DNA from 3 places in the Saccharothrix violaceirubra genome. Region 1 is predicted to be linked to each of the others. Evidence: riboswitches for the same ligand, from Rfam matches in the RefSeq annotation. Region 1 holds a riboswitch; each other region holds the start of a gene.
The links. A riboswitch is a leader RNA that binds a small molecule or an ion and turns the genes downstream of it on or off. The one in region 1 is predicted to bind cobalamin.
Positions count from the first base shown of each region.

Region 2: another riboswitch for cobalamin. It lies ahead of F4559_RS18325 (ribonucleoside-diphosphate reductase subunit alpha); the one in region 1 lies ahead of F4559_RS06790 (putative cobaltochelatase).
Region 3: another riboswitch for cobalamin. It lies ahead of metE (5-methyltetrahydropteroyltriglutamate--homocysteine S-methyltransferase); the one in region 1 lies ahead of F4559_RS06790 (putative cobaltochelatase).

Region 1 is NZ_JACHJS010000001.1:1,322,579-1,332,723, reverse strand. It holds gene F4559_RS06815 (cobalamin biosynthesis protein) at 612-1,862, opposite strand; gene F4559_RS06810 (hypothetical protein) at 1,859-2,707, opposite strand; gene F4559_RS06805 (cobalt-precorrin-4/precorrin-4 C(11)-methyltransferase) at 2,709-3,704, opposite strand; gene F4559_RS06800 (cobyrinic acid a,c-diamide synthase CobB) at 3,783-5,147, opposite strand; gene cobO (cob(I)yrinic acid a,c-diamide adenosyltransferase) at 5,141-5,755, opposite strand; gene F4559_RS06790 (putative cobaltochelatase) at 5,766-7,727, opposite strand; cobalamin riboswitch at 7,763-7,887, opposite strand; gene F4559_RS06785 (TetR/AcrR family transcriptional regulator) at 7,854-8,465, opposite strand; gene F4559_RS06780 (quinone oxidoreductase family protein) at 9,305-9,988, shown strand; gene F4559_RS36215 (cytochrome P450) at 9,908-10,145, opposite strand, start outside.
Region 2 is NZ_JACHJS010000001.1:3,949,555-3,959,699, reverse strand. It holds gene F4559_RS18355 (hypothetical protein) at 1-610, shown strand, start outside; gene F4559_RS18350 (immunity protein CdiI family protein) at 724-1,077, opposite strand; gene F4559_RS18345 (winged helix-turn-helix transcriptional regulator) at 1,074-1,526, opposite strand; gene F4559_RS18340 (TIGR03618 family F420-dependent PPOX class oxidoreductase) at 1,616-1,999, shown strand; gene F4559_RS18335 (GrpB family protein) at 2,003-2,590, opposite strand; gene F4559_RS18330 (ribonucleotide-diphosphate reductase subunit beta) at 2,634-3,704, opposite strand; gene F4559_RS18325 (ribonucleoside-diphosphate reductase subunit alpha) at 3,701-6,472, opposite strand; cobalamin riboswitch at 6,590-6,804, opposite strand; gene F4559_RS18320 (hypothetical protein) at 6,924-10,049, opposite strand.
Region 3 is NZ_JACHJS010000001.1:3,494,354-3,504,498, forward strand. It holds gene metE (5-methyltetrahydropteroyltriglutamate--homocysteine S-methyltransferase) at 1-2,114, opposite strand, end outside; cobalamin riboswitch at 2,235-2,435, opposite strand; gene F4559_RS16630 (AAA family ATPase) at 2,458-3,060, shown strand; gene F4559_RS16635 (MarR family winged helix-turn-helix transcriptional regulator) at 3,114-3,566, shown strand; gene F4559_RS16640 (DUF5313 family protein) at 3,563-3,964, shown strand; gene F4559_RS16645 (GNAT family N-acetyltransferase) at 4,065-4,643, shown strand; gene F4559_RS16650 (YkvA family protein) at 4,721-4,999, opposite strand; gene F4559_RS16655 (hypothetical protein) at 5,085-5,885, shown strand; gene F4559_RS16660 (cyclase family protein) at 6,396-7,598, opposite strand; gene F4559_RS16665 (M28 family peptidase) at 7,868-9,622, shown strand; gene F4559_RS16670 (pentapeptide repeat-containing protein) at 9,688-10,145, shown strand, end outside.

The DNA.
Region 1 (10,145 bases):
GCATGCAACCGCCCGCACCCCCACCCGCGCACGGCTTGGGCACAGGCTCGCGTACAGCATCCGCTCACGAGAACCAGGCGAGGTACGCGCACGGCTCCGTCGACGCCGGGCGCGACGCGTACCGAAGATGTCGCACACAGGTCGACTGAAACCGACGACGAGCCCACCAGCCGCAACCACCCACACACCGGCACCGGCACCGGCACCGCAGCAGGCCGCCACGACACGCGCTCGAAGTCCCGGACCCTTCCCACCCCAAACGGACCGCCGGTCCGATCAGGGACGCGACGGTCACAGCACCAAGTCCAACCACGGACGCCGATACAGCAACCAAACCGGTCCCAAGTACGTGCGCTCAACCCGCCCTCGTCGACCGGCGGTGCGCACATTTCGCATTCTGTAGTACCGGCTGCGACCGGTTGGGGTACGCGAACAGGCACATGGACGGGAGCGGCGCACGGGGTGCAGCCCGACCTGAAACAGACCACCGGTCCGCTTGAGCGGAGAGCGAGGGAACGCGGCCGATACGCCACAGTCTGAGCGCGACCACGACAGGCACGGTTTCGCGTTCCGTAACACGGCTCTGTGCTCAAACGCGCGCTCGTAACACCTCAGCGCGTCACGCCGGGAGCACGTACCACGTCGGCGGCCACGATGCCGGACACGGTCGGGCCTTGTCCCTCGGACACGTACGCGACGGCGGCACCTGCCTCGGCGGCCGACACGGCACCGTCGGCGACGACACGGGTACCCGGACGAAGCAGGTGGCGGACACGGGCGACGCACACGTCGTCGCCGACGACCACGGAGGCACGACGGAGTTCCGCCTCGGCACGCGGTGTGAAGTCCGCCGGGTCGCCGGTGCCCAGGCCGACGAGAGCGAGCCGTCCGCGCGGCAGCATGCGGGCGGCGGCGATGGTGACCGTCTCCGTCTTGACCTTCTCCGCGGCGATCTCCACCCGCCCACCGGACGACATCTCCACCGCGCCGCGCAACGCCGCCGCCTCGGCCACGCTCGGAATGCCGATCGCCAAGTCAGCCGGGTTCGGCACGGGGATCACGGCGAGTTCCTCGCCCGGATAGCTGAGCAGGGGCGTGGTCGTCGAGTCGTGCCAGAAGCCCCAGTCCTCCAGCGCCTCGGTGATGCCGCGTTCGGCCGTCTTGCGGTCAAGCGTGGCGAACGCACGGACCGCACGCAGATCGAGGCCGCGATCGGACTCCAGGCGGGACAGCGCGTCGGTCACCGCGCCGGTCGACACGTCGGCACGCGCGCCGATGCCCACGACCAGCGAACGCGGCACAAGCCGGACCGTACGGTCACGCGGCCCCGACCGGGTGACGCGGTCCGTGACGAACACGGTCCACGCGGACTCGGCGCCGTCGGCCGTCACGTTCTCCGGCAACGCGGGCAGCGGGAACCCCAGCCGGTCACGCAGCACGACCTGTTCGCCGGCCAGCAGAGCCGCACCACACCCGGCGAGATCGCCGTCCACGGACGCGTCCAACAACTCGACCAGCTCGTCCAACGCCGACCCGGCCGACGACGCCGTCACGACCGGCACCGCGTCGACGTACTCGGTGATCCGCCGGGCCAAGGCGTCCGCCCGACCGAGCAACGCCACGACGAACCCGCCGTCGACACACACCACCCCGGGATCGACCGCCGGGTCACGCAACAACGGCGCCACGAAACGGACAGCGGCCTCGGCGCCGTCCAGGAACACCGCCGCGCCGAGCCGCGGCCACAACGCACGCAAAGCAGGACGGACCGACCCATCGGGAACGACCGCGTCGGGCCCGAGAAAGCCGGCCAGGTCGACCGCCTCCCGCCGACGCGCGGCCGTGGCGAACACGGCGATCACGAGTCCCTCGTCCCCCACAGCACGGTGACCGGGTTGGACGCCGACAACGCGCCTTGAACCAGGCGTGCGGCGGACAACTGGGTCCCTTCGACCACGTAACCGGCGTCGGCCAACAGGTCGCGCGCGGGCAGGACGCGGTCGAGGTCACCGGTCGTCACGACCACCCGCTGCGCCCGGACCGCCGCCGCACGCCGGACCACGTCGGGATCACCACCGCCCACGTGCACGGCGTCGGGACGCGGAAGTCCGTCGCAGGCACCGGCCGGGTCCTGCTCGGCCACCCGGACGTCGACGCCGTGCGCCGCCGCGTTGGCCACGATCCGCACGCACTGCACCGCGTCACCCTCGACGGCGACGACGGCCGCACCCAGCCGCGCACACTCGACGGCCACCGCACCGGGTCCGGCGGCCAGGTCCCACACCAGCCCGCCGGGCCGCGGGCCGAGGCGGGACAACACGAAGGCGCGGACCTCGGCGACGGCGAGCAACCCGTCGGAACGGTGCGCGAAGTCGTCGTCGGGCAGCGCCCAGGCGTCCACCGGCGCGCCGTAGGCGGTCTCGGACAGGCACAGCACGGCGTCGGGCTCGTCCCACCGACGGACGACCGCGTCGGCCGGATCCACAGTGGACACTCCGGACGCGTCGCGAACGACCAGACTCCGACGCCAGCCGCTGAGCCCGCGCGCGAGTTCCGCCGGGTCCGCGCCGGCGACGACGACCGCCGACCGCGCGCGGCACACGTTGAGCGCGTGCCGCGTGCCGTGCCGGACGGCGTCGACCACGGCCACCTCGTCCCAGGACCGGCCCGTTTCGGCGACGAAGCCGTGCAGTGCGAGGACGTCCATGTCAGTTGGCGCGCTTGGTGGTCTTCTTGGCCCGTGCCGGCTTGCGGGCCGTGCTGTCCGCGCGGACAGCGGCGGACTTGCGCTTCGCGGCGGCCACGACGGGCTTCGCCTCGGGCTCGTCGGCGAGGTCGGTGACGAGTTCCAGCATCGGCTGCGGTTCCTCCTCCACGACCGGCTTCGGCGCGGCACGGCGGGCACGGGCCGCCTCCTGCCAGTCGTGCACCGCCGACCACGCGGCGTCCGACGCGGACGCCCGCCGGGCCCACTTGCGCGGCCGGGCGACCACACCGTCACGCGGGGCACGCGCGGCGTTCGGCTTGAGGACGTCACCGATCAGGAACAGCGTGGTGCGGTAGAGTTTGTGCTCCTTCACGCACGCTTCCAGCCCACCGACCGTCGTGTGCGCGATGGTCTCGTCCGGCAGGGAAACCTTGTACGCCACCACGACCGGCGTCTCGTCGGAGTAGCCGCCGGCGAGCAGCTTCTCCACCAGTTGCCCCGTGCGCGACCCCGATGCCTGGACGACGAGCGTGCTGCCGTGCGCGGCGAACTCCTCGACGTGCTCGGCGGTCTCGGGTCCGGTCAGCACGAGCGAGGACGCCACGTCCGACGCGGTCAGCTCGCGTCCGATCGACGCGCCCACTGCCGACACCGGCGAGACGCCGGGCACGATCTCCACGTCCAGGCCCAGTTTCCGGCACAGCTCGTGCTGTTCGCGCACGCCGCCCCACAGCGTGGGGTCGCCCGCGTGCAGCCGCACGACGGCGAGCTTCGCGGCGGACGCGTGCCGATAGACGTCGGCGACTTCCTCGGCGTTCACGCGGGAGAAGTCGACCAGCCGGGCGTCGGGCCGGGCGTGGTCGCGCACGCACTCGACCTCGACCACGGCGGGCGACCACAGCACGACGTCCGCCTCGGCTATCCGCTTGGCGCCCCGGAGGGTGATGAGATCGGCGGCACCGGGACCGGCGCCCACGAAGGAGACCCGACCAGTCATCACAACTGCTCCCCACGACGTGTACGGCTTGGTGGGCCACGACCGTACCGCGCGTTCGAGATCCACTGACGAGTGGCCTCAGTACCACGCGGGCGTCGTCGCGCACGCGCGTACGAAGCGCGTGACGGACTCCGGCGCACCTGCGGGATGCGTGTGCAGGTAGGAAGCATGGACTGCGCCCACCACGAATCCCTCGGCCACCGGCCGCCGATCCGGGCCGTGCCAACGCCACGCGGGCTCGGTTCCGTGCGGAGTCGTGAGCGCCGTGCGGTGGAATTCGTGGCCGGTGATCCGCGTTCCCGCCTGGGCCAGCACGGAATCCGTCGGTGCGACGGCGTCGCGGTAGCCGAGCGTGAGGCGCGGCGTCATGGCGCCTTCGGCGTCGACGACTCCGCACATCGGCAGGCCGTCCAGCGAGTTGGCGAGGTAGAGCAGGCCGCCGCACTCGGCGTGCACCGGTCCCCCGGCGGCGGCGAACCGGGCGACGGCCGTGCGCAGCGTGACGTTGGCGGACAGCCGCACGGCGTGCTGCTCGGGGAACCCGCCGGGCAGCACGAGCCCGGCCGTGCCGTCGGGAAGTTCCTTGTCCCGCAACGGGTCCAGCACGACGACCTCCGCGCCCGCCGCCGTGAGCAGCTCGGCGTGCTCGGCGTAGCCGAACGTGAACGCGGCTCCGCCCGCGACGGCGATCAGCGGTCGGCCCGGCACGTGGTCGACCTCGTGCTCCGGACGCCACGCCGCGACGACGGACGCGGGTGCCCGCGCGGCGAGGCGACGCACGGCGCCCAGGTCGACATGCCGTGCCACGGCCTCGGCGATGGCGTCGACCGCGGCGACCGCCTCGCCGCCGTGTTCGGCCGCGGTGACCAGGCCGAGATGCCGTGACGGCAGCCGGAACTTGTCGTCGCGCGGCAGCACTCCGAGCACGTCGAGGCCCACGTCCGCGCACGCCGTGCGCAACACCTGCTCGTGCCGATCCGACCCGACCTGGTTGAGGACCACGCCGCCGAACCGCACGGTCGGGTCGTAGCCGCGGAACCCGTGCAGCAGCGCGGCGAGACTGCGGCTCTGACCACGCGCGTCGACGACGAACAGCACTGGCGCGCCGAGGAGCTTGGCCACGTGCGCGGTCGACCCGATGCCCTCGGTGTCGACGCGTCCGTCGAACAGCCCCATCACGCCTTCGACCACGGCGATGTCGCAGCCGCGGGAGCCGTGCGCGAACAGGCCCGGCACGCGGTGTTCGCCCACGAGCACGGGGTCGAGGTTGCGGCCGGGCCGACCGGTGGCCAGGCCGTGGTAGCCGGGGTCGATGTAGTCCGGGCCGACCTTGAACGGCGCGACCCGGTCGCCCGCACGACGCAGCGCGGCCATCAACCCGGTGGCGACGGTGGTCTTGCCGCTGCCGGACGCGGGCGCGGCGACCACCAGCCGGTTCACCACTCGATCCCCTTCTGGCCCTTCTGCCCCGCGTCCATGGGGTGCTTGACCTTCGTCATCTCCACGACGAGGTCGGCGGCGTCGACCAGGTCCGGCGGCGCGTGCCGGCCGGTGATCACGACGTGCTGGTGCCCAGGACGCGTGCGCAGGACGTCGACCACCTCGGCGACGTCGACCCAGCCCCACTTGAGCGGGTACGTGAACTCGTCGAGCACGTAGACGCCGTGACGTTCGTCGGCGATGCGGCGGGCGATCTCACGCCACCCTTCGAGCGCGGCGGCGGCGTGGTCCTCCGCGGTGCCCGCCTTGCGCGACCACGACCAGCCTTCGCCCATCTTGTGCCACTCGACGGGTCCGCCCTCGCCGGTCTGCTCGTGCAGGCGGCCGAGCGCGCGGAACGCGGCTTCCTCGCCGACCTTCCACTTGGCGGACTTCACGAACTGGAAGACGCCGATCGACCAGCCCTGGTTCCAGCCGCGCAACGCCAAGCCGAAGGCGGCCGTCGACTTGCCCTTCATCTCACCGGTGTGCAGCACGACCAGCGGACGGTTGCGCCTCTGGCGTGTGGTCAGGCCGTCTTCGGGCGTGACGGCGGGAACTCCCTGTGGCATGCGGCGCTCCCTACGCGGCTCGCGCGGCGCGCACGACGCCCGCGACCTGATCGGCGGACAGTTCCTCCAGGCGCAGGCACGCGGCGTCGAGCGTGGCGGCCACGCGACCGGCCAGGCCCAGCCGCACGAACCCGCTCTCGCAGTCGACGACCACCGCGGCCGTGCCCACGAGCAGGGACGCGGCCCGCAGCGCGGCGTCGACCGGGTCGCCGCCGACGCCGGACGCCGTGGCCCGGCCGTCGGTGAGCAGGACCAGCAGCGGACGGCGGCGCGGATCGCGGACGCGTTCGGTGTCCAGGACCTTCTTCGCGCGCAGCAGACCGTCGGCGAGCGGAGTGCGTCCTCCGGTACGGAGGGAGCGCAGCCTCGCGGCGGCGGCGTCGACCGAGTTCGTCGGCGGCAGGGCGAGGTCCGCCGCCGCGCCCCGGAACGTGATCACGCCGACCTTGTCGCGACGCTGGTAGGCGTCGCGCAGCAGGGAGATGACCGCGCCCGTGACCGCGGACATGCGCTGACGCGACGCCATCGAGCCCGACGCGTCGACCACGAAGAGGACCAGGTTGCCTTCCCGGCCTTCGCGAATGGCGCGGCGCAGGTCGGAGGCGTGCAGCACCAGGCCCGGACCACTGCGGCCCCGGGCGTTCTGGTGCGGGGCGGCGCTCTGCAGCGTGCCGATCAGGTGCACACCGGATCCGTCCACGGTGGATGGCCGGACGGCACGTCCGGCCGCCGACCGCGCCCGCGAACGACGCCCTGGCGCACCTTCGCCGACGCCGGGCACCTGGAGCAGGCGGGCCCGGAAGGCCGGTGCGGGCGTGTGCGTGCGACCATCCGAAGTGGACTTTCCAGGTGCGTCCCGCGACTCGCCGGCCCCACCGCCGGATTCCCCGTCCGGACCGTCCGAGCCCCCCTGCGGCCCATCATCCGGACCGTCCGGGTCGTCGTCGGGATCTTGGGCGGCGTGCTCCGCGCCCTGCCGGAGGGCGTCTTCCAGCTGCTCCTCCTCCAACCCCGGCTCGTCGAACGGGTCGCGGCGCCGGCGGTGCGGCAACGCCAAACGCACGGCCGCCGCCACGTCCTCCTCGGCGACCTCTTCGGCACCACGCCAAGCGGCGTGCGCGACCGCGGTGCGTGCGACCACGAGGTCCGCGCGCATCCCGTCGACCTCGAACGCCGCGCACACCGCCGCGATCCGTCGCAGTTCGGCGTCCGGCAACACCACCGACGCGAGCCGCGCACGGGCGTCCACGATCCGCCGGGCCAGGTCGGCGTCGTCGTCCTGCCATCGCGCGGCGAACCCGACCGGGTCCGCCTCGTAGGCGAGCCTGCGGCGGACGACCTCCGTGCGTACGGCGACGTCCCGTGATGCGCGTACGGACACCGTAAGACCGAACCGGTCGAGCAGCTGCGGCCGGAGTTCGCCCTCCTCCGGGTTCATGGTGCCGACCAACAGGAACGACGCGGCGTGCGACACCGAGACGCCCTCGCGTTCGACGTGTGCGCGTCCCATCGCGGCGGCGTCGAGGAGCAGATCGACGAGATGGTCGTGCAGGAGGTTGACCTCGTCGACGTAGAGCACGCCCCGATGTGCGGCGGCGAGCAGGCCGGGCTGGAAGGCGCGGACGCCTTCCGTCAGCGCGCGCTCCAGGTCGAGCGAACCGATCACTCGGTCCTCGGTCGCGCCGACGGGCAACTCCACCAGCCGGGCCGGGCGCCGGTGCGCCGACGCGTCGCCGTGCGGACCGTCCGGGCACTCCGCGTCGACCTCGGGCGCGCACCCGAAGCGACAGTCCGCGACGACGTCCAGTTCGGGCAGGAGCGCGGCCAGCGCGCGCACCACGGTCGACTTCGCGGTGCCCTTCTCACCCCGGACGAGCACCCCGCCGATGCCGGGGTGGACGGCGTTAAGCAGGAGTGCGGTGCGCAGGTCGTCATGGCCTACGACGGCGGAAAAGGGGAAACGCGCGCCCATGCGGCGGTGTCCTTCCTCGGGTGTCCACGCCCGGGTCCGGTCTGGATCGGGGGCCGAGTTCCTGACTCCCGGATGCGCTCCGGTCACAGTGGCGGGACCGCGCCGGACTCCCACCGGCTTCCTCGTTCACCCCTTCGACAGCCCCGGCATCGTCGCATCCCGCCCGGCCCGCTCCAAGTCCCCGACCAGCACCGAACGCGCGAGCGCGATCACACCCGCCCGGACCCGCCCCAGATCGAGGCCGGATCGGACGAGCTGGTGGTGGAGCACGTCGCCGCGCAGGAGCGCGAGCAGGGCGTGCGCGATGTACCGGGCGTCGGCGTCCGGGTTGACCTGCGCGATCAGGTCCGAGATCCGCCTGTGCACGAGCACGGTGTTGTCGTCGCACCCGGACTGGTCGAACTCGGACAACTCCAGCGCGCGAACCAGCGGCAGGGAGTCGACGACGTGGTCGAACAACCGGCCGACGAACGTGACCAGTTTCTCGTCCGGCGCCATGTCCGCGTCGTCGAACAACGCGTCGGACTCCGTGCGCCACTCCCGCGACGCCAACTCGACCACCGCACGCACAAGCCCCGCACGGTCGGTGAAGTGCCGGAACACCGTGCCCTTCCCGACACCCGCCGCCGCCGCGACATCCTCGATCACGAACCCGTCCGGTCCACGCTCGCGGATCAACCGCGCGGCGGCGGACCGGATCGCGGCACGGTTGCGCGCGGCGTCCCTGCGTTCGGCCATCCGAACCTCCCCTACCGAAGTGGACCGGTGGTCCGTATCGTAGACGACGTAAAACGGACCGCCGGTCCGCGGCATCGCCCAGACAAGTGGACCAACGGTCCGCACCGAGCCGACCCAAAGCGGACCGTTGGTCCACACCCCTGACACCGAAATCAGACCACCGATCCACTCCGAATGAAGACCCATCCGGATCACCACCCCTGAACGGGTGAAATCAACGCGAACAGCCACCACCCCGTACCCCTACCCGGCCGTCGATCTCGACCCACGACGAACCCAGGCCCGTAGACACAAATGGACAACCGTCGCGCATCACGATCCACGACGAGTAGAAGCGCGCTGACAAAGCCACTGGACGGGTCGACGGGTACCGAACGACGCGGACCGACGATCCAGGCCTCAAAAGTCGCTTACCAGCGCAAACACGAGCAAGAAGTGCGCGCCCCAGTCATTCGCACCGACGAAACCTTGGCGGACCGCCGGTCCGTACAGCCGCGCCCCCGAGCGGACCGCCAGCCGCATCAATCTCGATACAAGCGGACCACCGGTCCGCCCCATCTCCGGTCCGGCCCGCCACCCAATCCGCCGGTCCCGCCAGTCCACCGAGGAAGGTTTTCGACGTGCGAGTTGTCCAGTACAAAGAGTTCGGGTCACCGTCAGTACTGCACGAGGTCGAGGTACCCGATCCCGTACCCGGCCCGGGGCAGGAATTGGTGTGTGTCACGGCGGCGGGTGTCAACTTCGGCGACACGTTGCTGCGTTCCGGACACGCTCGCGGGTTGTTCCCGTGGGTACCCATCCCCGACGAACCAGGACCACTGGGAGGCGAGGTCGTCGGCGTGACCGCGGACGGTCGACGGCTCGCGGGCGTGCCGACGGGTCCCGGCTACGCGTCGCATGCCGTGCTAACCGAACCCGTCGAAGTGCCGGACACGTTGTCCGACCACGAAGCCGCCGCGCTGCTCAGCCAAGGCACCACCGCCCTCGCCGCGGCGCGTGCCGGGCGGATCGCGCCCGGCGACCGTGTCCTGGTCGAGGCCGCGACGGGTGGCGTCGGTTCACTTCTCGTGCAGCTGGCGTCACGCGCCGGTGCGATCGTCGTCGCGGCGACACGCGGTGCGCACAAACTCGCGATCGCGTCGCAGCTCGGTGCGCATGAAGTGGTCGACTACTCGGTACCGGGATGGTCGGCCGGGCTCGAACCGATCGACGTCGCTCTGTCGTCGGTCGGCGGCGCGACCGCACGGGAGTCGTTCGACCTGTTGCGTACCGGCACCGGGCGCCTGGTCCTGTTCGGGTACGCGGGCGGCGCGCCGCTCGACGTCGACGCGTCCGACGTGTTCGGTCGGGGCGTGTCGATCACCGGGCTGTGGGGCACCTACTCGACCGACGCGGTACGGGAGGCGTTCGCGTCCGGGCTCAGCCCGATACTCGGTGCGGCGCTACCCCTGTCCGACGCCGCCCGCGCCCACTACCTGCTGGAATCGCGTTCCACCACGGGCAAGCTGATCCTCGTCCCCTAAGACGACGTCGACGCTGAGCGGGGCGCGGAACGACAGCAGCCCGAGCATCGGCGGCGAAGCGGTCGACGCGAGCCGCAGGCCCGGAAACCGGCGTGCGGTCTCGCGCAGGACCACCTCGCCCTCCAGGCGGGCGAGCCCGGCGCCGAGGCAGAAGTGC
Region 2 (10,145 bases), 2.6 Mb from region 1:
CCTTGCCCCGTCGGGAAACCATCTCGTCTTCGCCGACCGCGTCCTTGCTCCCTACCTCACCCCAACCGCGGCGGCCTCGACCCGGTCCCCGCCCATCGACCTGGTCGACATCGCGTGCCGCCACGTCCACCGGAGCCCGACCACCCCTCACCCCCACCGCACGGCACTGGCCGCCGACCTCTCACGACACCTGTCCGGTCGCTGGTTGCCGATCCTGGGAGCACTCGCCGACCAGGACGCGGCCGTACCCGCCGGCACGGCATCGGAGGCCGAAAGGTTCACCCGGCTGATCGCCGAGGCGACCGCCGCGGCCTGCCACACCGCCGTGACCGTCCTGCACGACCTCGAACACCTGCACCGCCGCCTCGCCACCCGGCTGCCCACCGGGCGCCTGTCCCACCTGGCCCTGCGCGACCTGCTCACCCACGGCCTGATCACCGCCTCGGGCCTGGCCCGGCGACACCCCATGAGCGCCAAAAGCGCCCACAACATCCTCGACCGGTTCCTGGACCTCGGCCTGGCCGTCCCCTACGACCACCGCCGCTACGCCCGCGCCGTCTACAACCCCGACCTGATCGACCTGCTCACCCGAACCCCGGAGCACCCATGACCCACACCATCCATCTGCGTCCCGACCAGTTCCTCCGCGCCATGCGCGACGCCGGCCACCACAGCGACTACGCCATCTCCAAGACCATGGGCGTGACTCGGTGTAGGGCAGCTTTATAGAGGCGTGTCCTCATCCAGTGGGACCGCCCGGCCGCCGATCGTCTCGTGGTCGACGGAGAGGTGCGGCAGTGCGGCACGGAGTCGCAGGGCCAGCCGCCGTCCTTCGGTCAGCCAGGCGGCTTCGTCCTCCGATGTCGGGAAAGCCGAGTCGGGTGGGTAGGTCGGGTCGAAGGTGGCCTGGAAGCGTTCGTCCCACGCGGTGATGGCGGCGCGTAGGTCGTCGTCCAAGCCAAGGACGGCGGCGGCCTCGTCGGCGTCGTGCGGCTCGGCGATCCCTTCGCTCCACCTGATCCAGAGCGGGCCGACGCACCACGACGGGCGGAGGGTGACGTGCGGGGTCTTCCTCATCCGGTCGCGCCGGGGCCGGGCAGCAGGTCGACGTTGTCGGCGTGCATCGGTTCGCCGCAGTGGGCACAGCGCGGGTCGACGGTGGCGACCTCGCCGCACGCGTGGTGGCGGTAGAGCACCGGTGGTCCGGCCTCGCCGGCCAGCCAGCGGTCGCCCCAGCGGGCCATGGCCATGAGTACGTCGACCAGTTCGGTGCCCCGGTCGGTCAGGACGTACTCGTAGCGGGGGCGTCGGTCGTACGGTCGGCGGTCGAGTACACCGCGGTCGACGAGGTGGTTCAACCGCTCGGTCAGGACCTTGCGGGAGATGCCCAGGTCGGCCTGGAGCTGCTCGAACCGGGTGAGGCCGACCCACACGTCCCGCAGGATCAGCGGTGACCAGGGTTCCCCGATGACGTCGAGCGTGCGGGCGATCGAGCACGCCATGCTGCCGAAGTCCGTGCGCTGCATGACACCAGTCTACAACTTGGGGTTCCCTCAGGGAACTCTGCCTGTTACGGTCGTGGAGTCTCTTGAAGGAACTTCGAAGGAGTGGTCCCATGCTCGAACCGACCGTGCGCCGCGTCCTCGACGGCACCCCGATCGCCCACCTCGCCACCACGCTGCCCGACGGGTCGCCCCACGCCGTCCCGGTGTGGATCGGCGTCCACGACGACCGGATCGTCTTCCTGACCGGGCCGACCAGCCGCAAAGCGCGCAACCTGCGCCGAGACCCCCGCCTCGCCCTGTCGGTCGCGCCCGCCGACAACCCGTTCGAGCCCGTGGTCGTCCGGGGCCGGGTCGTCGAGTGGCTCGACGGCGAGGCGGGGTGGGCGATCGTCGACCGGATCGCCGAGAAGTACATCGGCGGCCCTTACTCCCGTGACCTCGACCGCGTCGTGGCGGTCGTCGAACCCGAGCGCCAGACCGTCGGCGTCCGCTGACGGCTACAACATGCCCGCCGCGCGGAACAGGCGGTCGTAGATCTCGCGGATCACGGTCTCCTTCCGCAGGTTGTAGGCCATGACGGTGCCGCCGCCGGGAATGGCCGCCCGCTTCGCCTCCTCGTACCGCCCCCGGTCGTCCGGGTGGGTGCGCAGCCAGTCGCGGAACATGCGGTGGCGGATGGACTCGGGGCAGTCCGGGCCGAACACGTGCAGGTTGGCCCGGGGCCGGTCCAGGCGCAGGGCCCGGTGCTCGTGGAACGACGGCTCCCGGATCACCAGGAGGTAGCCGAGGCGTTCGAGCGCGGGCACGTAGGCGTCCTCGTCACGCGGATCGGCCACGGTCAGGTCGATGTCGACGACGTCCTTGGCCGCCAGGCCCTCGACGGACGTCGAGCCGATGTGGTCGAGGTCCAGGACCACGTCACCCAGTGCCGACCGGATGTCGGCGGCCAGGGCCTCGTACCGGCGCGGCCACTCCGGGTCGTACGGGACCAGCGCGACCGTCTCGGGCGCGGGTGGACCCAGCACCCACGGGTTCTCGTCGGGGTTCTCGTCGTGGTGGCGGGTGATCTCCTCGAAAGCGGGCACCCGGCGCAAGATAGCGATCCGCGCCGGGGCCGTCGACTCGAATTCAGTCCCAGTCGAGCGTGCTGCCCGAGGCGTACTCGGTCACGCGGGTCTCGAAGAAGTTCTTCTCCTTGCGCAGGTCGATCGCCTCCGACAGCCACGGGAACGGGTTGTCGGCGGCGGGGAAGACCGGGGCGAGACCGAGCTGCGCGCAGCGGCGGTTGGTGATGAACCGCATGTACTGCTCGCACAGCTCGGAGTTGAGCCCGAGCAGGCCGTTGGGCATCGTGTCACGCCCGTAGGCGACCTCCAGCTCGCACGCCTCGGCCAGCATCGTGCGCACCTCGGCCTGGAACGCGTCGGTCCACAGGTGCGGGTTCTCGATCTTGATCTGGTTGATCGCGTCGATGCCGAAGTTCAGGTGGATCGACTCGTCGCGCAGGATGTACTGGTACTGCTCGGCGATGCCCACCATCTTGTTGCGCCGCCCGAACGACAGGATCTGCGCGAAGCCGGTGTAGAACCACATGCCCTCGAAGACCACGTAGAACGCGATCAGGTCGCGAAGGAACGCGCGATCGGTCTCCGGCGTGCCCGTGCGGAACTCCGGGTCCTCCAGGTTCTGCGTGTAGTCCAGCGCCCACGCGGCCTTGTCCGTGATCGACGGCACCTCGCGGTACATGTTGAACAGTTCGCCCTCGTCCAGGCCCAGCGATTCGCAGATGTACTGGAAGGTGTGCGTGTGCACGGCCTCCTCGAACGCCTGGCGCAGCAGGTACTGGCGGCACTCGGGGTTGGTCAGGTGCCGGTACACCGCGAGCACGATGTTGTTGGCCACCAACGACTCCGACGTGGCGAAGAAGCCGAGGTTGCGCTTGATCGCGTGCCGCTCGTCCTCGGTCAGCCCGGTCGGCGAGCGCCACAGCGCGATGTCGGCCTGCATGGACACCTCGGTCGGCATCCAGTGGTTGGCGCACCCGGCCAGGTACTTGTCCCACGCCCAGTGGTACTTCAGCGGCAGGAGCTGGTTCACGTCCGCGCGCGCGTTGATCATCGACTTGTCGTCGACGTGGACGCGGCCCGCGCCGCGCTCGATCGAGCCGAGCCCGGTGGCGCCGGGGAGGTTCGTGGTCACTGGCAGGCCTCGCAGTCGGGGTCGGTGATCGAGCAGACGAGCGCGTCGTCGGGCGTCACGGTCGGGGCGGCAACGGGCACGGGAACGGGTACCGGTTCGGCGACCGGGCGCACGGCGTTGAGCTTGCCGTCGACGCCGCGCAGGGTGGACTTCTCCACGCTGGTCACGGCCGTGGAGCGCAGGTAGTAGGTGGTCTTGAGGCCCTTGTGCCAGGCCAGGCGGTAGATCGCGTCGAGCTTGCGGCCGTTGGGCGCGGCGATGTAGAGGTTGAGCGACTGCGCCTGGTCGATCCACTTCTGCCGGCGCGACCCCGCCTCGATCAGCCACTCCGAGGACACCTCGAACGCGGTGGCGTACAACGCCTTCAGGTCGTCGGGCACGCGGTCGATCGGTGCGAGCGAGCCGTCGAAGTACTTGAGGTCCGCGACCATGGCCTCGTCCCACAGGCCACGTGCCTTGAGGTCGGCGATCAGGTGCCGGTTGAGCACGGTGAAGTCGCCGGACATGTTCGACTTCACGAACAGGTTGCGGAACAGCGGCTCGATGGACTGGCCGACGCCGCAGATGTTCGAGATCGTCGCGGTGGGTGCGATCGCCATCGTGTTGGAGTTGCGCATGCCGCCGCGCACCTTCTCGCGCAGCGCGTCCCAGTCCAGAGTGGACGACGTGTCCATGTCCAGGCCGTCGCGTTCGGCCGCCAGCAGGGCGATCGAGTCGATCGGCAGCACGCCCCGGTGCCACAACGACCCCTCGAACGTCTCGTAGGAACCGCGTTCCCGCGCGAGGTCCGCCGACGCGGACAGGGCGTGGTACGAGATCAGCTCCATGCTCACGTCGGCGAAGGCGACCGCCGCGGCCGAGCCCGGGACCAGGCGCTGGACGAACAGCGCGTCGGTGAAACCCATCAGCCCCAGGCCGACCGGCCGGTGCCGCAGGTTGGACCGGCGGGCCTCGGGGATCGTGTAGAAGTTGATGTCGATCACGTTGTCGAGCATCCGCACGGCCGTGCGCACGGTCCGCGCCACGCGGTCGCGGTCCAGGCCGTCCGGCGTGACGTGGTTGGCCAGGTTCACCGAACCCAGGTTGCACACCGCGACCTCGTCGGCGGCGGTGTTCAGCGTGATCTCGGTGCACAGGTTCGACGAGTGCACCACGCCGACGTGCCGCTGCGGCGACCGGACGTTGCACGGGTCCTTGAACGTGATCCACGGGTGACCGGTCTCGAACAGCATGGTCAGCATCCGCCGCCACAGCTCGACCGCACGGACCCGCTTGGACACCCGGATCTCGCCGCGTTCGGCCGCCTCCTCGTAGGCCCGGTAGCGCTCGGCGAACGCCCGGCCGTAGAGGTCGTGCAGGTCGGGCGTCTCGTCGGGGGAGAACAGCGTCCAGTCGGCGTCGGCCTCGACCCGGCGCAGGAACTCGTCCGGCACCCAGTTCGCGGTGTTCATGTCGTGCGTGCGCCGACGGTCGTCGCCGGTGTTCTTGCGCAGGTCGAGGAACTCCTCGATGTCGACGTGCCACGTCTCCAGGTAGGCGCACGCCGCGCCCTTGCGCTTGCCGCCCTGGTTGACCGCCACGGCCGTGTCGTTGGCGATCTTGAGGAACGGCACGACGCCCTGCGACTCGCCGTTGGTGCCACGGATGTGCGCGCCCATGCCGCGCACCGGCGTCCAGTCGTTGCCCAGCCCGCCCGAGTACTTCGCGAGCAACGCGTTGTTCTGGTAGCCCTGGAAGATGCTCTGGAGGTCGTCGTCCACGGTCGTCAGGAAGCACGACGACAACTGCGGACGGGTGGTGCCCGAGTTGAACAGCGTGGGCGTCGAGCACATGAAGTCGAACGACGACAACAGCTCGTAGAACTCGATCGCGCGGGCCTCGCGGTCGTCCTCGCGCAGCGACAACCCCATCGCGACGCGCATGAAGAACGCCTGCGGCAGCTCGTACCGCGTGCCGTCGTCGTGCAGGAAGTAGCGGTCGTACAGGGTCTGCATGCCCAGAAAGTCGAACTTCGCGTCACGCTCGGGCCTGATGGCGGCGCAGATGCGATCCAGGTCGAACTTCGCCAGCTCCGGGTCGAGGCGGTCGAGGTCGATGCCCAGCCGGACGTACTCCGGGAAGTAGGCCGCGTAGGACAGCTCTTCGCCGGTCGCCTCGACCGGACGGCCTTCGACCCTGGTCAGTGCCTCGCGGCGGAGCCGGTCCAGCAGGAGCCGGGCGGCGACGAACGAGTAGTCGGGCTCGGTCTCCACGAGCGTGCGCGCGGCCATGACCTGCGCGACGGCCAGCTCGTCGACGGTGATCCCGTCGTACACGTCGCGCCGCACCTCGGCGAGCACGGCCGCGGCCGACACGTCGGCCAGTCCGGCGCACGCCTCGCCGACCACGACCTCTGCCCGGTCCCAGTCCAGCGGGACGAGTGTGCCGTCGGCGGTCTTCACCCGGAACGCGGGCGGCGCGGGCGTGACTTCACGTGCCTTGGCGCGCTTTTCGCGGTAGAGCACGTAGGCGCGGGCGACCTTGTGGTGGCCTTCGCGCATCAACACCAGTTCGACCTGGTCCTGGATCTGCTCGATGTGCAGCGCGACCTCCGGCCGCACGTGCTTGAGCAGCGCCTTCTCCACCTGTGCGGTCAGTTCCCCGACCACCGGGCGCAGGTGTCCGGAGTCGCCCTCCACGGCCAGGAACGCCTTGGTCACCGCCACCCTGATCTTGCCGGCGTCGAACACCGAGACCGTGCCGTCCCGGCGGATCACCCTTGTCGTCAACAGCCCTCTCCTCGCGAGCCTCGATGGCCCGGAGCACACGGGGGCGCGAAAAGAACGCGCGACGACGCGTTCGTCCCTGTCGGCCCACCCACGAGACCCCGGACGCCCGCGCACCGGTCGGCGCGCGCGTCGACGGCAGGTCTTCGGACTCGCGGACACCCGGCTCGAAAGCCGTGCCTACTGGCCGTCGCTTCCCACGCTCGCGCGCAGTGCTTCGTGACGGCGGTCGTTTCCACTCACCGCTGCGGGGCAGTCCCGGACTCGCACCGGGTTCCCTCTTGCCTCCACCGCCCCGGGATCGGGCCGGCGGAACCGTCGATGGCGGGAACACTACATGTTGTAGGTCATCACGCAAAACGGCCCACATGAGCCAGGGTTTCCGGAGGGTCGATCAAGCGCCGGCGGCCGGTCGTCCCCGCGACGGGGCCGACCGGCCGACCGCTCCCGAGCCCTACGGGTCACAGCGCCCCGGGGGCACCGTCAGACCATCGGCCTTGGCGATGGCGCACGGCACGACGAGTTCGTTGGGCGACATCGCCCAGAGCCGGGGCACCGAGTGCAGGTAGGGGAAGGCGAAGCCCGAGGCCGAGATCCGCGCGATGGTGCCGCCCTCCTCAGGCCGCAGCGGCACGGAGTTGGTGCCGTACGCGCTGATGTCCACGTCCCGGAACGCAGCCTGGGGGTTCTTCGACAGCAGCCCGGAGTAGAGCCGCAGCGTCTTGCCGCCGTAGCGGTCCCAGACCTCCAGGTCCAGTGACGTGGTGCCCTTGGGGATGTAGAAGTAGCTCGGCGCCTGGGTCAGGCCGGCACCCGGACCCGTGTAGGTGTGCGCCGAACGGCCCGTCGACTGGTTGGTGGCCACGTTGAACGTCAACGGGTACAGGTAGGCGTAGTCGCCGCCCGACCCGACGGTGAACCGGTGGACGTCGTGCGACGACGCCGGTATCGAGACGGTCGCCAACAGGCAGACCCGGTTGACGAACTGCGGGCAACTCGCCAACTCGGTCGGCGTCACTCCGGGCTGGGCCATGTCGCGCAACGAGATCCAGGACTTGGTCGTCGCGCTCCACCGCTCGATGCCGTAGCGCACGTCCCGTGAGGCGTACTGGGTGGTGCCGTTGTCGTACTTCTGCCACAGCAACTGGAATCCGATGTGGACACCGGGTTCCGCCGACGTGAGGAACCGCGGTGTGTGCCCGCTCGTGGCGCTGTTGTAGAGGAAACGCGCGGCCGGTGCACCGGGCGTGACGAACTCGGCGGCCGGGCCCACGTCGTTCCGGTCGACCCAGGCCGCCGGGGTGCCGTCGGCCAGCGTGGCGTCCTCGAACCGGTTGACGGCCCGCACCGGCCAGTACGCCTTGACCTGGTTCCACCACGCCGCGGTCTCGGCGGCGGTGTAGTGCGCGGGTCCGGCGGCCGTCTGCGGCCCCGCCACCGCCGCGGGGTCGGTGCGGCCGTACACCTTCGACAACGGGACCATGAGGGCGTTCATGTAGGACATCTGGCCCTTCCACATGAATTCCCTGGTCTCCGGGGCGTCGGTGGTCATCCGGCCGGAGTCCTGGAGGAAGTAGTAGTAGAAGAACTGCTTCAGGTCGTCCAGACGCCGATCGGGACCGGGTTCGGCCACGGGGTCGACCAGGCGGTCGGCCGCGTCGACCAGCTCCACCGCACGACCCCATGAATACGGCGTGTTCACCGGGAAGTTCGGCAGGAGCATGAAGTCGACGAACTCCTTCACCTTCGCCCACCCCCGGCCGAACGCCCGTTGCAGCCAACGGGTGCGCACCGCGTCGAGCTGGGCGGCCGTCAGCGTCGGGTTCCACAGCATCTTCGCCATGAGGTAGTAGCCGAGGCCGAACTTGCCGAAGTTGAGATCGGTCTCGGCGAGGAACGTGCGGAACCCGCCGCGGTGGTAGGCCGAGATGTCGTCGGCGATCGCGGCGGCCGAGAGGTCGTGCCGGGCGGGCAGGTTGGCCATGCCCCAGTCGGTGGCGTGGGCCACGCTGTAGATCCGGTAGTCGGCCGGGGGTTCGGCGGGCAGCAGGCGGGCCATGGCCTGCCCGATGTCCAGGTGCGTCACGATGGACCGCCACTCGCCGACGCCGCGGTGCTTGGTGTACCCGGCGATCGCCACCCGGATGCGCGGGTCGAGGTTGAAGTGCGGCGGCACGTCGTGGTAGTTGTACGAGTAGAAACTGGCCCGCAGCAAGGACTTCTTCGACTTCCCGGTCGAGGTCACCCGGTCGCCCGGGGGCTGCGCGTCGAGCCACTTGTCGTACTCGCGCAGCAGCCAGTTCGCGAAGCCGTACACGGTGTCGCTCTGCGACGCCGAGTCCCAGATCTCCCTCGGCTGGTTCAGGCCCTTGAAGCCGTGCAGCGCCCACGGCGCACCGAACGGCACTCCTTCGGCGGACAGGTACTCCGGGTACCACGCACGGTCCCGCGTGTTGGCGTTGAACACCGCGTCGGGCCGGCCGCCGTCCTCGCGTTCGATCGCCAGGATGGCCGGGTCGTCGGGTCGGGACTTGAAGTGGACGTTCTCGGCCCACGTCCGCACCTCGCGCAGGACGCGTTCGCGCACGGTCCGCACGGACAGGTCCAGCGCGAGCGAACCGCTGCCCAGGGTCTGGAGGACCCAGGCCGTGCCGTTGGAGACGTAGGCCTGCAATGGGCCGTCGCTGGTGATCCAGAGGTGGTCCTTGGCGTCGGCGGGCGGCAGCGCCTGGCGGGCGGCGTCGGTGCCCAGGTGGGTGGGCGCCAGGAAGCCCGCCGGGTTGCCGGAGTCGCGGATGTCCTGGGCGACGGCCTTGTGGTAGGCCTGAAGCGAGTGGCCGGGGAAGGACGGCGCCGACTGGCCGCGCATCAGCGCACCCGTCTGCCAGCGGCGATAGCCGCGTTCCACGTTCTCGTCGGCGGGATCGGCCAGCGGCGCGTTCACGATCGTGCCGACGCCGTAGTACTGGCCGGACATCGCGGTGAGCTGACGGGTGTGGAAGCCGGGTCTGCCGCTCTGCTCGACGTCGAACACGAGCGTGGGTGCGGTCGGCGCGAACACCCAGTTCGGCCCCATGCCGAGCACCTCGTAGCCCACCGTCTCCATCAGTTTCGCGGCGGCGGACGCGAGTCCGTCGTAGGTGTTGGCGACCAGCAGCAGGCGTTCGGGCGTGCTGCGCAGGTAGTACGCCTCCTTGGCGTCCGGGCCGCCGCCGGCCAGCGCCTGGATCACGGCGGGATCGTCGCGGATGTCGGGCGTGGCACCCGCGATGGTGGTGAACACGATGCCGCGCGACAGGTCGGCCGAGTTCTTCACGGTCAGGGTCCGGCCGGTCATCTTCGTGACGGCCTCCTGCACGAACACGACCGCGTCGCGCGCCTTCGAGCGGTCGGTCTGGTACTCGGTGACGGGGATCGAGGTCGTGGTGCGCCAGTCGATCCCGGTCGAGCGGGCCGGGTCGTACTGCACGACGATCGAGGGCAGGACGAAGTCGGGTGCGGGGGACACCGCCGTGAACGCCCGGTCGGCGGCCTGTGCCCTGGCGGGTGTCACCCCGACCAGCACCAGCGCCGCCACCACCCCGAGACGCTTGAAAGATCCTTTACGTGGCCATGCCGACATGAAACCCTCCTGCGCGGCGACACCGGCCCGGGTCCGACCCCGACGGCCGGTGGA
Region 3 (10,145 bases), 2.2 Mb from region 1:
TTCAGGCCGCAGTCCGGGTTCACCCACAACCGGTCTCCGGGGACGACGGCCAAAGCCGCCTTGATCAGCTCGGTCAGCTCACCCACGGCCGGCACCCGAGGCGAGTGAATGTCGTACACCCCGGGCCCGACACCACGGCTGAAGCCCGAAGCACGAAGATCGTCCAGGATCTCCATCTTCGACCGCGCCGCCTCGATCGTGGTCACGTCCGCGCCCAGCCCGTCGATCGCGGAGATCACCTCGCCGAACTCCGAGTAGCACAGGTGCGTGTGCACCTGCGTCCGAGCCGACGCACCGGACGTGGCCAGCCGGAACGCGTCCACCGACCACTCCAGGTAAGCCGGGTGGTCGACGGCCCGCAACGGCAGCAGCTCGCGCAACGCGGGCTCGTCCACCTGCACGATCCGCGTCCCGGCGGCCTCCAGGTCGGCGATCTCGTCGCGCAACGCCAAGGCGACCTGGTCGGCGGTCTCCCCCAACGGCTGGTCGTCGCGCACGAACGACCACGCCAGGATGGTCACCGGCCCGGTCAGCATGCCCTTGACCGGCCGTGAGGTCAGCGACTGCGCATAGGCCGTCCACGGCACGGTGATCGGCGCCGGCCGGCTCACGTCGCCGTGCAGGATCGGCGGCCGGACGCACCGCGAACCGTAGGACTGCACCCACCCCAGCCGGGTGGTCGCGAAGCCTTCCAGGTGCTCGGCGAAGTACTGGACCATGTCGTTGCGTTCAGGCTCGCCGTGGACGAGCACGTCCAAGCCGATGTCCTCCTGCAACGCGATCACCCGGGCGATCTCCGCACGCATCCGCGCGGTGTACTCGTCGGACGGCAACGACCGCGCGGCCCGGATCTCGGCGGTCTGCGGGAACGAGCCGATGGTCGTCGTGGCCAACGGAGGCAGGTTCAAAGCCTTCTGCGCGACGACCCGTGCGGCGTAAGGCGCGCGGGAACGGTCCTTCACGCCCGCCAACCGGAAGCGGACTTCCTCGTCCCGCCGGGGTTCCACGACGGGCAGTTCGGGCAGGGGCACGCCCGAGCGCAACGCCCGGTCCAGGGTCACGACCTCGGCGACCTTCTGCCGGGCGAACGCCAGCCGCGCCGACACCTCGGGCGCCAACGACGTCTCCACGTCCAGGTCGTAGGGCACGTGCAGCAGGGTCGACGACGTCGACACCACGACCTCGGCGGCCGACCCCAGCAGCGACGCCGCGGTGGCCACCGCCTTACGCAGATCAGTGCGCCACACGTTGCGCCCGTCCACGACACCGGCCACCAACGTCTTGTCCCGCAACGCCGGAACGCTCGCGATCCCCTCGATGGTCCCCGCGACCAGGTCCACCCCGATCGCCTCGACCGCCGTGGCGGCCAGCACCGGCAATGCCGCCCCGAGCGACCCGTAGTACCCGGTGACCAGCAGCTTCGGCCGGGCCGCCACGGCACCGAGCCGCGTGTAGGCACGCCCGAGCGCGGCGAGTTCGGCGACATCGCGGTCCATGGCGAACGCGGGCTCGTCGAACTGCACCCACTCCACGCCCTCGGCGGCCAACGCCCCGAGCAGCTCCACGTACACGTCGAGCAACGCGTCCAACCGCGACAGCGGGTCCGCGGACCCCTTGGCCAGCAGGAGGAACGTCACCGGCCCGAGCAGGACCGGACGGGTCGGCACCCCCGCCGCGCGGGCCTCCCGGTACTCGGCCAACGGCTTGTCGTCGGCCAACCGGAACTCCGTCGACGAGTCGATCTCGGGCACCAGGTAGTGGTAGTTGGTGTCGAACCACTTGGTCAGTTCGAGCGGCGGCGCGTCGGCGTCGCCGCGGGCCGCCGCGAAGTAGGTGTCCAACGCGGAGGACCGCCGGTACCGGTCGGGTACCGCGCCGACCAGGAACGCGGTGTCGAGCACCTGGTCGTAGAACGAGAACGTGTTGGACGGCACCGAGTCCAGCCCTGCGTCGCGCAGCTCCAGCCAGGTGGCGACGCGCAGGTCCCGGGCCGCGGCGTGCAGGGTGTCGGCGTCGCTGCGCCCGGCCCAGTACGACTCGACGGCGCGCTTGAGTTCACGACGCGGTCCGATCCTCGGGTAGCCGAGTACGGTCGCGCCGATACCGCTGGTCACAGGCTCTCTCCTCGCGAGCGTGCGGGAAGTCCGACGACTCGCGGGCAGGCTCGCGCGAACCCCTGTGACGGGGTGCGCCCGTGCCCTTCCCGCGAGGCGACCGGACACCGTGCGCCCGGATGGGCACACGGACCGGTGGCAGGTCTTCGGACTCACGGGCGTCGAGCGCGTTCCTACCGGCCGTCGCTTCCCACGCGTGGACGCGCAGTGCTCATGACGGCTTTCGTTCCCGTTCACCGCTGCGGGGCAGTCCCGGATTCGCACCGGATTCCCTCTTGCCTCGCCCCGGTCGGGGGGCGAACCACCAGCCCGCGCAGCGTAGCCGATATGTAGGGTCGCGAACGTGCTCATCTGGATCAACGGCCCGTTCGGCGGCGGCAAGACCGCCACCGCCCACGAACTGCACCGTCGGGTCGAGGGCAGCGTCCTCGCCGACCCCGAGTACTTCGGTTTCGCCCTGCACCGCCTGCTGCCGCCGGCCCTGCGCGGTGACTTCCAGGACCTCCCGACGTGGCGCACCGGCGTGTACGACATGCTCGACCTGGCCCTGACACAGCATGAGGGGCCGATCATCGTTCCCATGACGGTGGTCAACGCCGACTACTTCGCGGAGATCGTCGGCCGGCTGCGCGAGCAGGGCCACCGGGTCGAGCACTTCGCGCTGCTGGCCGAGCCCGCGACCGTGCTCGCCCGGTTGAGCGGGCGTGGTCTGTGGCCGGGCCTGAAGCGCGAGGGCTGGGCCGTGTCCAAGCTGGACCACTGCCTCAAGCGCCTGCACGAGCCCGAGTTCGCCGAGCACGTCGACACCGACGACCGGACCGTGGCCCAGGTCGCCGACGCCATCGCCCGGTCGGCGGGTTTGCCGATCGTGCCCGACAACGACAGTCCGCTGCGCGCACGGCTGCGCCGCTACGCCACGTCCGTGCGGCACCTCCGGTTCGACTGACGCGACCCAGGCCACAGCCCGTCCGGCGCCGACGACACGTACTATGGGCACAAATGATTAGTGCACGAAGTGACGATGCGTTGGCGCTGGAGCGGCAGGTCTGCTTCGCGCTCGCGGTCGCGTCCCGGGCGGTGATCGGCATCTACCGGCCGATCCTGGAACCGCTGGGCCTGACGCACCCGCAGTACCTGGTGATGCTCGCGCTCTGGCAGCACGCGCCGCTGTCGGTCAAGGAGCTGGGCCGGCTGCTCGCCCTCGAACCGGCCACGCTGTCGCCGCTGCTCAAGCGCCTGGAGGCGATCGGCTACCTGGAGCGCGGCCGGGACAGCGCCGACGAGCGCCAGCTCGCCGTCACGCTGACCGACACCGGCCGCGCACTGCGGGAGCGGGCGTTGGACGTGCCGCCGGCCGTGATCGAACAACTCGGCTTGCCCGTCGAGGACCTCGAAGCACTGCACGCCCACCTGACGAAGGTGATCACGGCCGCCCGGAAGGACCCGGCATGAGCACACCCGCGTTCCCCCTGCGCCTGTGGTACCTCGTGGGCGGGCGGCTGTCGGCACGCCACCGCGAGTGGGTCTTCCACGAGGCCACGAAGCCGTCGTGGCTGGTGTGGTTCACCGTGCGGTCGTTCCTCCAGGTCCTGCCGCTGACGATCGTCATCGCGCTGGTGCTCGTCCTGGCCGTGGGCGCACCGCTGCCGCTCGCGCTGGCGTGCGGGTCGCTCGGCCTGATCGTGGGCGTCTACTTCTCCCTGTCGTACGCGGCGGAGAGCACCGACCACCGGCTGACCAAGTACGGCTTCCCGGCGGGCGCCGGCACCGAGGCCCGCCGACGTCGCACGCTCGACCAGGAGAAGGACCGCCGCGCCGCGTACGAACGCGCGTGGCGGGAACCGTCCTAGCGTCCAGTGACGTCGGCGATGCGATCGCGTCGAGTCCCCCGCTACTTCCGGTGTCCTGAACTGCTGATACCGCCTGACCTGACGGTGGAGAATCCTGGCCATGACGGTCGTCCTGTCCGTGCCGGCCACCGGGCCGGCACCCGCGCTGAGACTGCGGCCGTGGCGGCCGGCCGATCTTCCGGCGCTGGTCGCGGCGCACCGCGATCCGCTGCTGCGTCGTCGGCTTGCCACTTCCCTGACCGGCGAAGCCGAGGCCGGGCAGTGGCTGGACGCGCAAACCGCCGGCTGGGTGACCGCGACCCGGTTCAGCTTCGCCGTGACCGCCGATGCCGACGACCGCACCCCGCTGGGGCACGTGGTGGTGAAGGTGGGATCCGCCGAGATGGCCGAGGTGGGTTACTGGACCGCCGCCCATGCCCGGGGCCAGGGCGTCGCCACTCGCGTAACGGACACCGTGTCGCAGTGGGCATTGGACACCCAGGACATGGTCGTGCTCACCCGACTGGACCTTGTGCACGCCGTCGACAACCAGTGGTCCTGCCGGGTGGCGGTCAAGTGCGGTTACGTCCTGCGCGACCTGCTGCCCGCCGCGCCGCCGGCATTCCCGGCCGACGGCCACCGGCACGTGCGCACCGCCGCCGGTCACGTACTCGCATCCGCATCGGGCGACGTCGGGTAGGCGGTCCGGGCGGCCTCGCGGTCACCAGCCGCGGATGTCCACGCGACACAGTCACGTCACCCTTCCTCGATGAGGCATCAGTCCTCGACCTCGCGCCGCTTGCGCAGCGACGACCCCACGTACATCAGCCCGCCGACGAGCACCACGATGTCGTCGAGGTAGATCGGGTCGGGCAGCAGGTCGATCGGGAAGACCGTGTACGCCAGCGACACCCAGTAGGCGGCCTTGGTCGGCACGGGCGTACCGGGCTGGTGCACCTGCTTGTGCTTGCGCACGAGCTTGAACAGCAGGAACAACGCGACCGCGACCAACAGCACCACGACCACGATCGCGAAGACGCCCAGCGTGGCCAACACGTCGCTCAAGTCGTTCCCCTTCCGCGGAAATCCGCCGGCCACTCCCGACCGGCACACCTACAGTGTCGCCGAACGAGGAGACGACGTGAGACTTGACGGACGATCGTGGCGCGTCCGGATCGACAAGGTCCGGCTCGGCGCCGACGAGTACCGCGTCGTGCGCCCGGCCGCCGTGATCAAGCACGCGGCACTCCACGAGAGCCGCTTCGGCGCGAACCTGTCGGTGGACAAGGACGCGGCCGTGGAGATCGCGGCGGCGTGGTGGTTGGCCGCGAGGTCGCCGCGAACGCTGATCCACCTGCCGCTCAAGGCGAGTCCGGCGACGTGCGGCGGCTGGACGGGCGAGCGGCGGCTCGACCTCGTGCTGCTGCACCACAGCCTCGGTTTCCGGCCCGCACACTGGAAGCAGGTTCGCGCCCGCCTGTCGGCGGGCAGGCCGCACAAGATCACGCTCCCGGCGGACGCGCTGCCCGTCTTCGACGACGAGCACCACGTCCGCGCCTCCCACAAGGACAACCTCGACCGGCTGCACTGGGACATCGCCGCCGACACCATGTTCGTCGTCGGCAGCCGCGCGGCGTACGAGAACGAAGCCGGGAAGATCCGCGGCCTGGTCGAGGACTGCCCGTCCCACCTCGCCCACGACCCCACCACGCACTGCTGCGCGGAGATCGACCTCGACCCGTGCCGCCCGCACCACTACGCCGGGCTGCACGTCGAGTGCTGCGACGACCACTACCTCAGGACGGGTTCACCCGCGACCAGGCGGTCCAGCAGCGCCTCGCCGTCGACGCCGTCCTCGCCCAGCACCTCGGCCACCAGCAGGTCGGTGCCGGAGCCCGCGTTCTCCACGATGGCCGCGCCCAGGTCGTCGTCACTCGCATAGGACGGCAGCACCAGACTGCCTGCCAGCGTGCCGTCGACCTGGTCGGGCGCGCACTCGTCCCACCACACCTGCACGGTCGCGCGCAGGTCGCCGCCGAACACCAGGTACTTGTCCGTGTACCGGCCGTACACGACGTCGGCGCTCGTGTTCCCGGTGACGACGAGCTTGGTGTCGCACGTGGTGTGGAAGCCGGTCGCCCGCAGGTCGCCGAGCACGACCAACGCCGCCGCGCCGTCGTCGAAGTCGTAGAGCGCACCGGACACCGTGAGCGAGCCGTCGACGATGTAGCCGATGTCGTAGTCGAGGTCCCACGGCTGCGGCTCGCCGGAGTTGAGCGGGAAGTCGCCGGTCACGACGGCGTCGCCGGAGTATAGGACGTACTCGCCCTCGTACAGGTTCTCCCAGGTCGACTTGGGCAGGCCGCGCCGTTCGAACAGCTCGACGGCCTCGCTCCACGTGATGGTCTTCGGGTTCACGGCCGAACCGTATACCGGCCCGCAGGGAATACCGTCAGCGCCGCCGGGGTTGGCCCAGCGCCGCCGCGGGAGTGTTACCGGCCGTGGCGCCCTCCGCGTACTGCGGCGTCACGATGAAGACGAACCGGTACACGCGGTCGGCCGCGAGTCCGTCCAGGACGTAGGACTCGGCGATGCGGATGCCGTGACGCATGATCAGTTCCTGGTGGACGGGGAACGCGGTGCCATCCTCGTTGACCTTGTTGCCCAACACCTCCAACGCCCACGTATCGCCGCCGACGATCGCCGGGCGGAACTTCGCCAGCCAGCGGGCCTCGCGCAGGTAGATGCCGGGCATGCCGCGCGACGCCTCCCAACGGGCGATGTCCGCCGGGTCGCGGCGGGCGAGCAGGCGGTTCCAGCCGGTGCGCAGCAGCACGACGTCGCCGGGTTCGATGCGGTCGATGTCGCCGAAGTCGAGCGCGTCCTCGATGTCCGCGACCGTGATGCGGTAGTCGTCGCGCAGCACCGGGCTGCCGTCGCCCGCCGGTTCGCCCAGGTCGCGGCCGTGGGCGAGTTTGACGCCGAGGACGTCGAGCAGCAGGCCGCGCGTGACCACCGGTCCCATGTGCTCGGCGCCGAGGCGGATCGTGCCGTGGCCGCGGGCGATGTCGGTGCCGCGCCGGCCGTTGTAGAACAGCTCCCCCGCGCCCACGTGGTTGAGGTTGTCGAGCTGGCTGCCGATCTGGTGGGTGAGCGCGAGCGGCTTCGGGTGCTTCGCCGAGAGTTCGGCTTCGAAGCGTTCCTCGTGGACGCTGATCCGGTTGGCGCCCAAGGGTTCCGGGGAGATCAGCACGCCGCCCTGCTCGCGGAAACCGGGCGGCGGCTGGTAGCCGTGGATCGTGAGGCGCTGTTCCCACGTGCGGCGCGGGTCGGTCTTGTACGCGGGGAAGCCGTTCCACATCAGCTCGCCCAGGTTGTAGGTGACGACGTCGCGGTGCGGCTTGAGCAGCGCCAGGGCGGCGGCGGTCTTGGCCGGGGTGACCTCGTTGAGCGTGCCGCGCTGGTCGGCCGGTCCGTAGCGGCTCGGCGCCCAGTCGGACAGGTTGGCCGGGTCGGCGTAGTCGAACGGCTTGTCGTCCGGGTGGGCGGCGGCGGACGCCGGTGCCGCACCCACGAGTCCGGCGATGCCCGCGACACCGGCCGCGCGCAGCACGTCCCGTCGGGCGAGGTGGTTGCGCAGCAGGTCCGGTTTCACGGGCGGCCTCCGTTCGACGACCACAGACCAATACCGGGCACCGCGCGGTCGGCACAACGGAAGTCACCTCATCGCGGCAACGGCCCGGCGTGGTCAACCCTGCAGCTTGGCCCGTGCGCGCCCGCACCGGTACCTACCGCCAGCCCTATTCCCCTCGACACCGGTGGTGCGACCCTTCGCTGGTTCGGCCGCGTCCCGTCCGGGGCCGCCAAATCCTGCGAGGGGCGAGTGCGCGGTCGGCTTTACCCTGCCTTACAAGGAGCATTCGGATGAAGCACAGAATCCTGGGTGCGGCGGTCGCCCTGGTGGCGACCCTCGCCTGGGTGACCGGGCCCACCGGGCCCGCGCTCGCCACCCCCGAGCAGCAGCCCGGTGCCGCGGCACTGGCCCCGCCCGACATCGACGTGGCGGCGGTGCAGTCGCACCTGAACCAGTTCAACTCCATCGCCACCTCCAACGGCGGCAACCGGCGTGCGGGCAGCGGCGGGTACACCCAGTCGCTGGCGTACGTGAAGGGCAAGCTCCAGGCGGCCGGCTTCACGGTCGTCGAACAGCGGTGCAGCAGCTGCACCTACGTGTCGAACAACCTGATCGCGGACTGGCCCGGCGGCGACGTCAACCAGACGATCATGTTCGGCGCGCACCTCGACGGCGTGTCCGCCGGGCCCGGCATCAACGACAACGGTTCGGGTTCGGCCGTGCTGCTGGAGAACGCCCTCCAGCTCGCGGCGCGCAAGCCCACCCTGACCAAGCACGTCCGGTTCGCCTGGTGGACGGACGAGGAGCAGGGCCTCAACGGCTCGAAGTACTACGTCTCGCAGCTGGGTTCGGCCCGGTCGCAGATCAAGGCGTACTACAACTTCGACATGGTGGCCTCCAAGAACGGCGGCTACTTCATCAACAACATCAACACCACCGCCGCCGCGCCCCTGCGCGAGTACTGGACGTCGCTGAACCTCCAGCCGGAGGAGAACGTCGAGGGCGCGGGCCGGTCCGACGACTACTCGTTCCAGCAGGCCGGCATCCCGTCGTCCGGCTACGCCACCGGCGCGTCGGCGCGCAAGACCAGCTCGCAGGCGTCGAAGTGGGGCGGTACGGCCAACTCGGCGTACGACTCCTGCTACCACAGCCGGTGCGACAGCACGAGCAACATCAACCCGACGGCCCTGGACCGGTCGGCGGACGGCATCGCTTACACGATCTGGAAGCTGGCGGTCAACGACAACCCGACCAACGAGTTCTCGCTCTCGCTGAACCCGTCCTCGGGCAGCATCGGCGTCGGCTCGTCGGGCACGTTCACGGTGAACACGACCACGACCTCGGGTTCGCCGCAGAACGTGTCGCTGTCGGCCTCGGGTGCGCCCAACGGCGTGACCGTGTCCTTCAGCCCGTCCTCGGTGCAGTCCGGCGGGTCGTCGACGGCGACGGTGTCGGTCGGCTCGTCGGTGGCGCGCGGTAATTACCAGATCACGGTGACGGGCACGGGCACGGGCACGGGTGCGGTCACGCGCACGGCCACGTACTCGCTGACGGTGCCGAGCGACAACCCGGGCAACGAGTTCTCGCTGTCGCTGACCCCGTCGTCGGCCTCGGTCGCCGTCGGGCAGTCGGGTTCGTTCACGGTCAACACGGCCACGACGTCCGGCTCGGCCCAGACCGTGGCGCTGTCGGCCACCGGCACGCCCAACGGCGTGACCGTGTCCTTCAGCCCGTCGTCGGTCCAGTCGGGTTCGTCGTCGACCGCCACGGTCGCGGTGGCCTCGACCACGACCGCCGGCACCTATCAGATCACCGTGAGCGGCGCCGGTTCGGTGACGCGCACGGCGACGTTCACGCTGACCGTGACCGGTGGCGACACCGGTGGTTGCGGTGGTCTCCAGGCGTGGAGCGCGAGCGCTTCCTACGTGCCGGACGACCTCGTGTCGCACAACGGTCGCAAGTACAAGTCCACCTGGTACTCGGCCGGTGCCGAGCCGGGTGCGCCGGGTTCGTGGGCGGTCTGGCAGGACCAGGGCGCCTGCTGATCGCTTGACCCACGTGACGGCCGTCGGATCCCAGAGGTCCGGCGGCCGTTTCCTATGATCCCCGCATGGATGCGGAGAAGTCGCTCGCGATCGACGACCGGCAGGCCGCGGTGGACGCGGTGTGCGCGACGCTGCGCGGACCCGCCTCGCCCGATGTCCGGGAGGAGGCGCGGGCGTTCCTGCTCCGGCACCTCACGCCCGGCGACGACTTCTGGCCCGACATGGACGTCGACCTGACCGGGGCGGCCCTGGACGACTTCGCCCTGGCGGGTTGCCGGTTGCGGACCGGGGCGTTCAGCGGGGCCGGGTTCGCGGGCGTGACGCATTTCGGCTTCGCGACCTTCGACGGGAAAGTCGACTTCACCGACGCCGTGTTCCGCAGCGACGCGGGATTCGACAATGTGGTGTTTGTCGGAGAAGCCCGATTCGACCGGGCGAAGTTCGGCGCGGACGCCTGGTTCATCGAGGCGGTATTCCACGACGACGCCGGATTCGACGACACGGACTTCGTCGGGGATGCCCG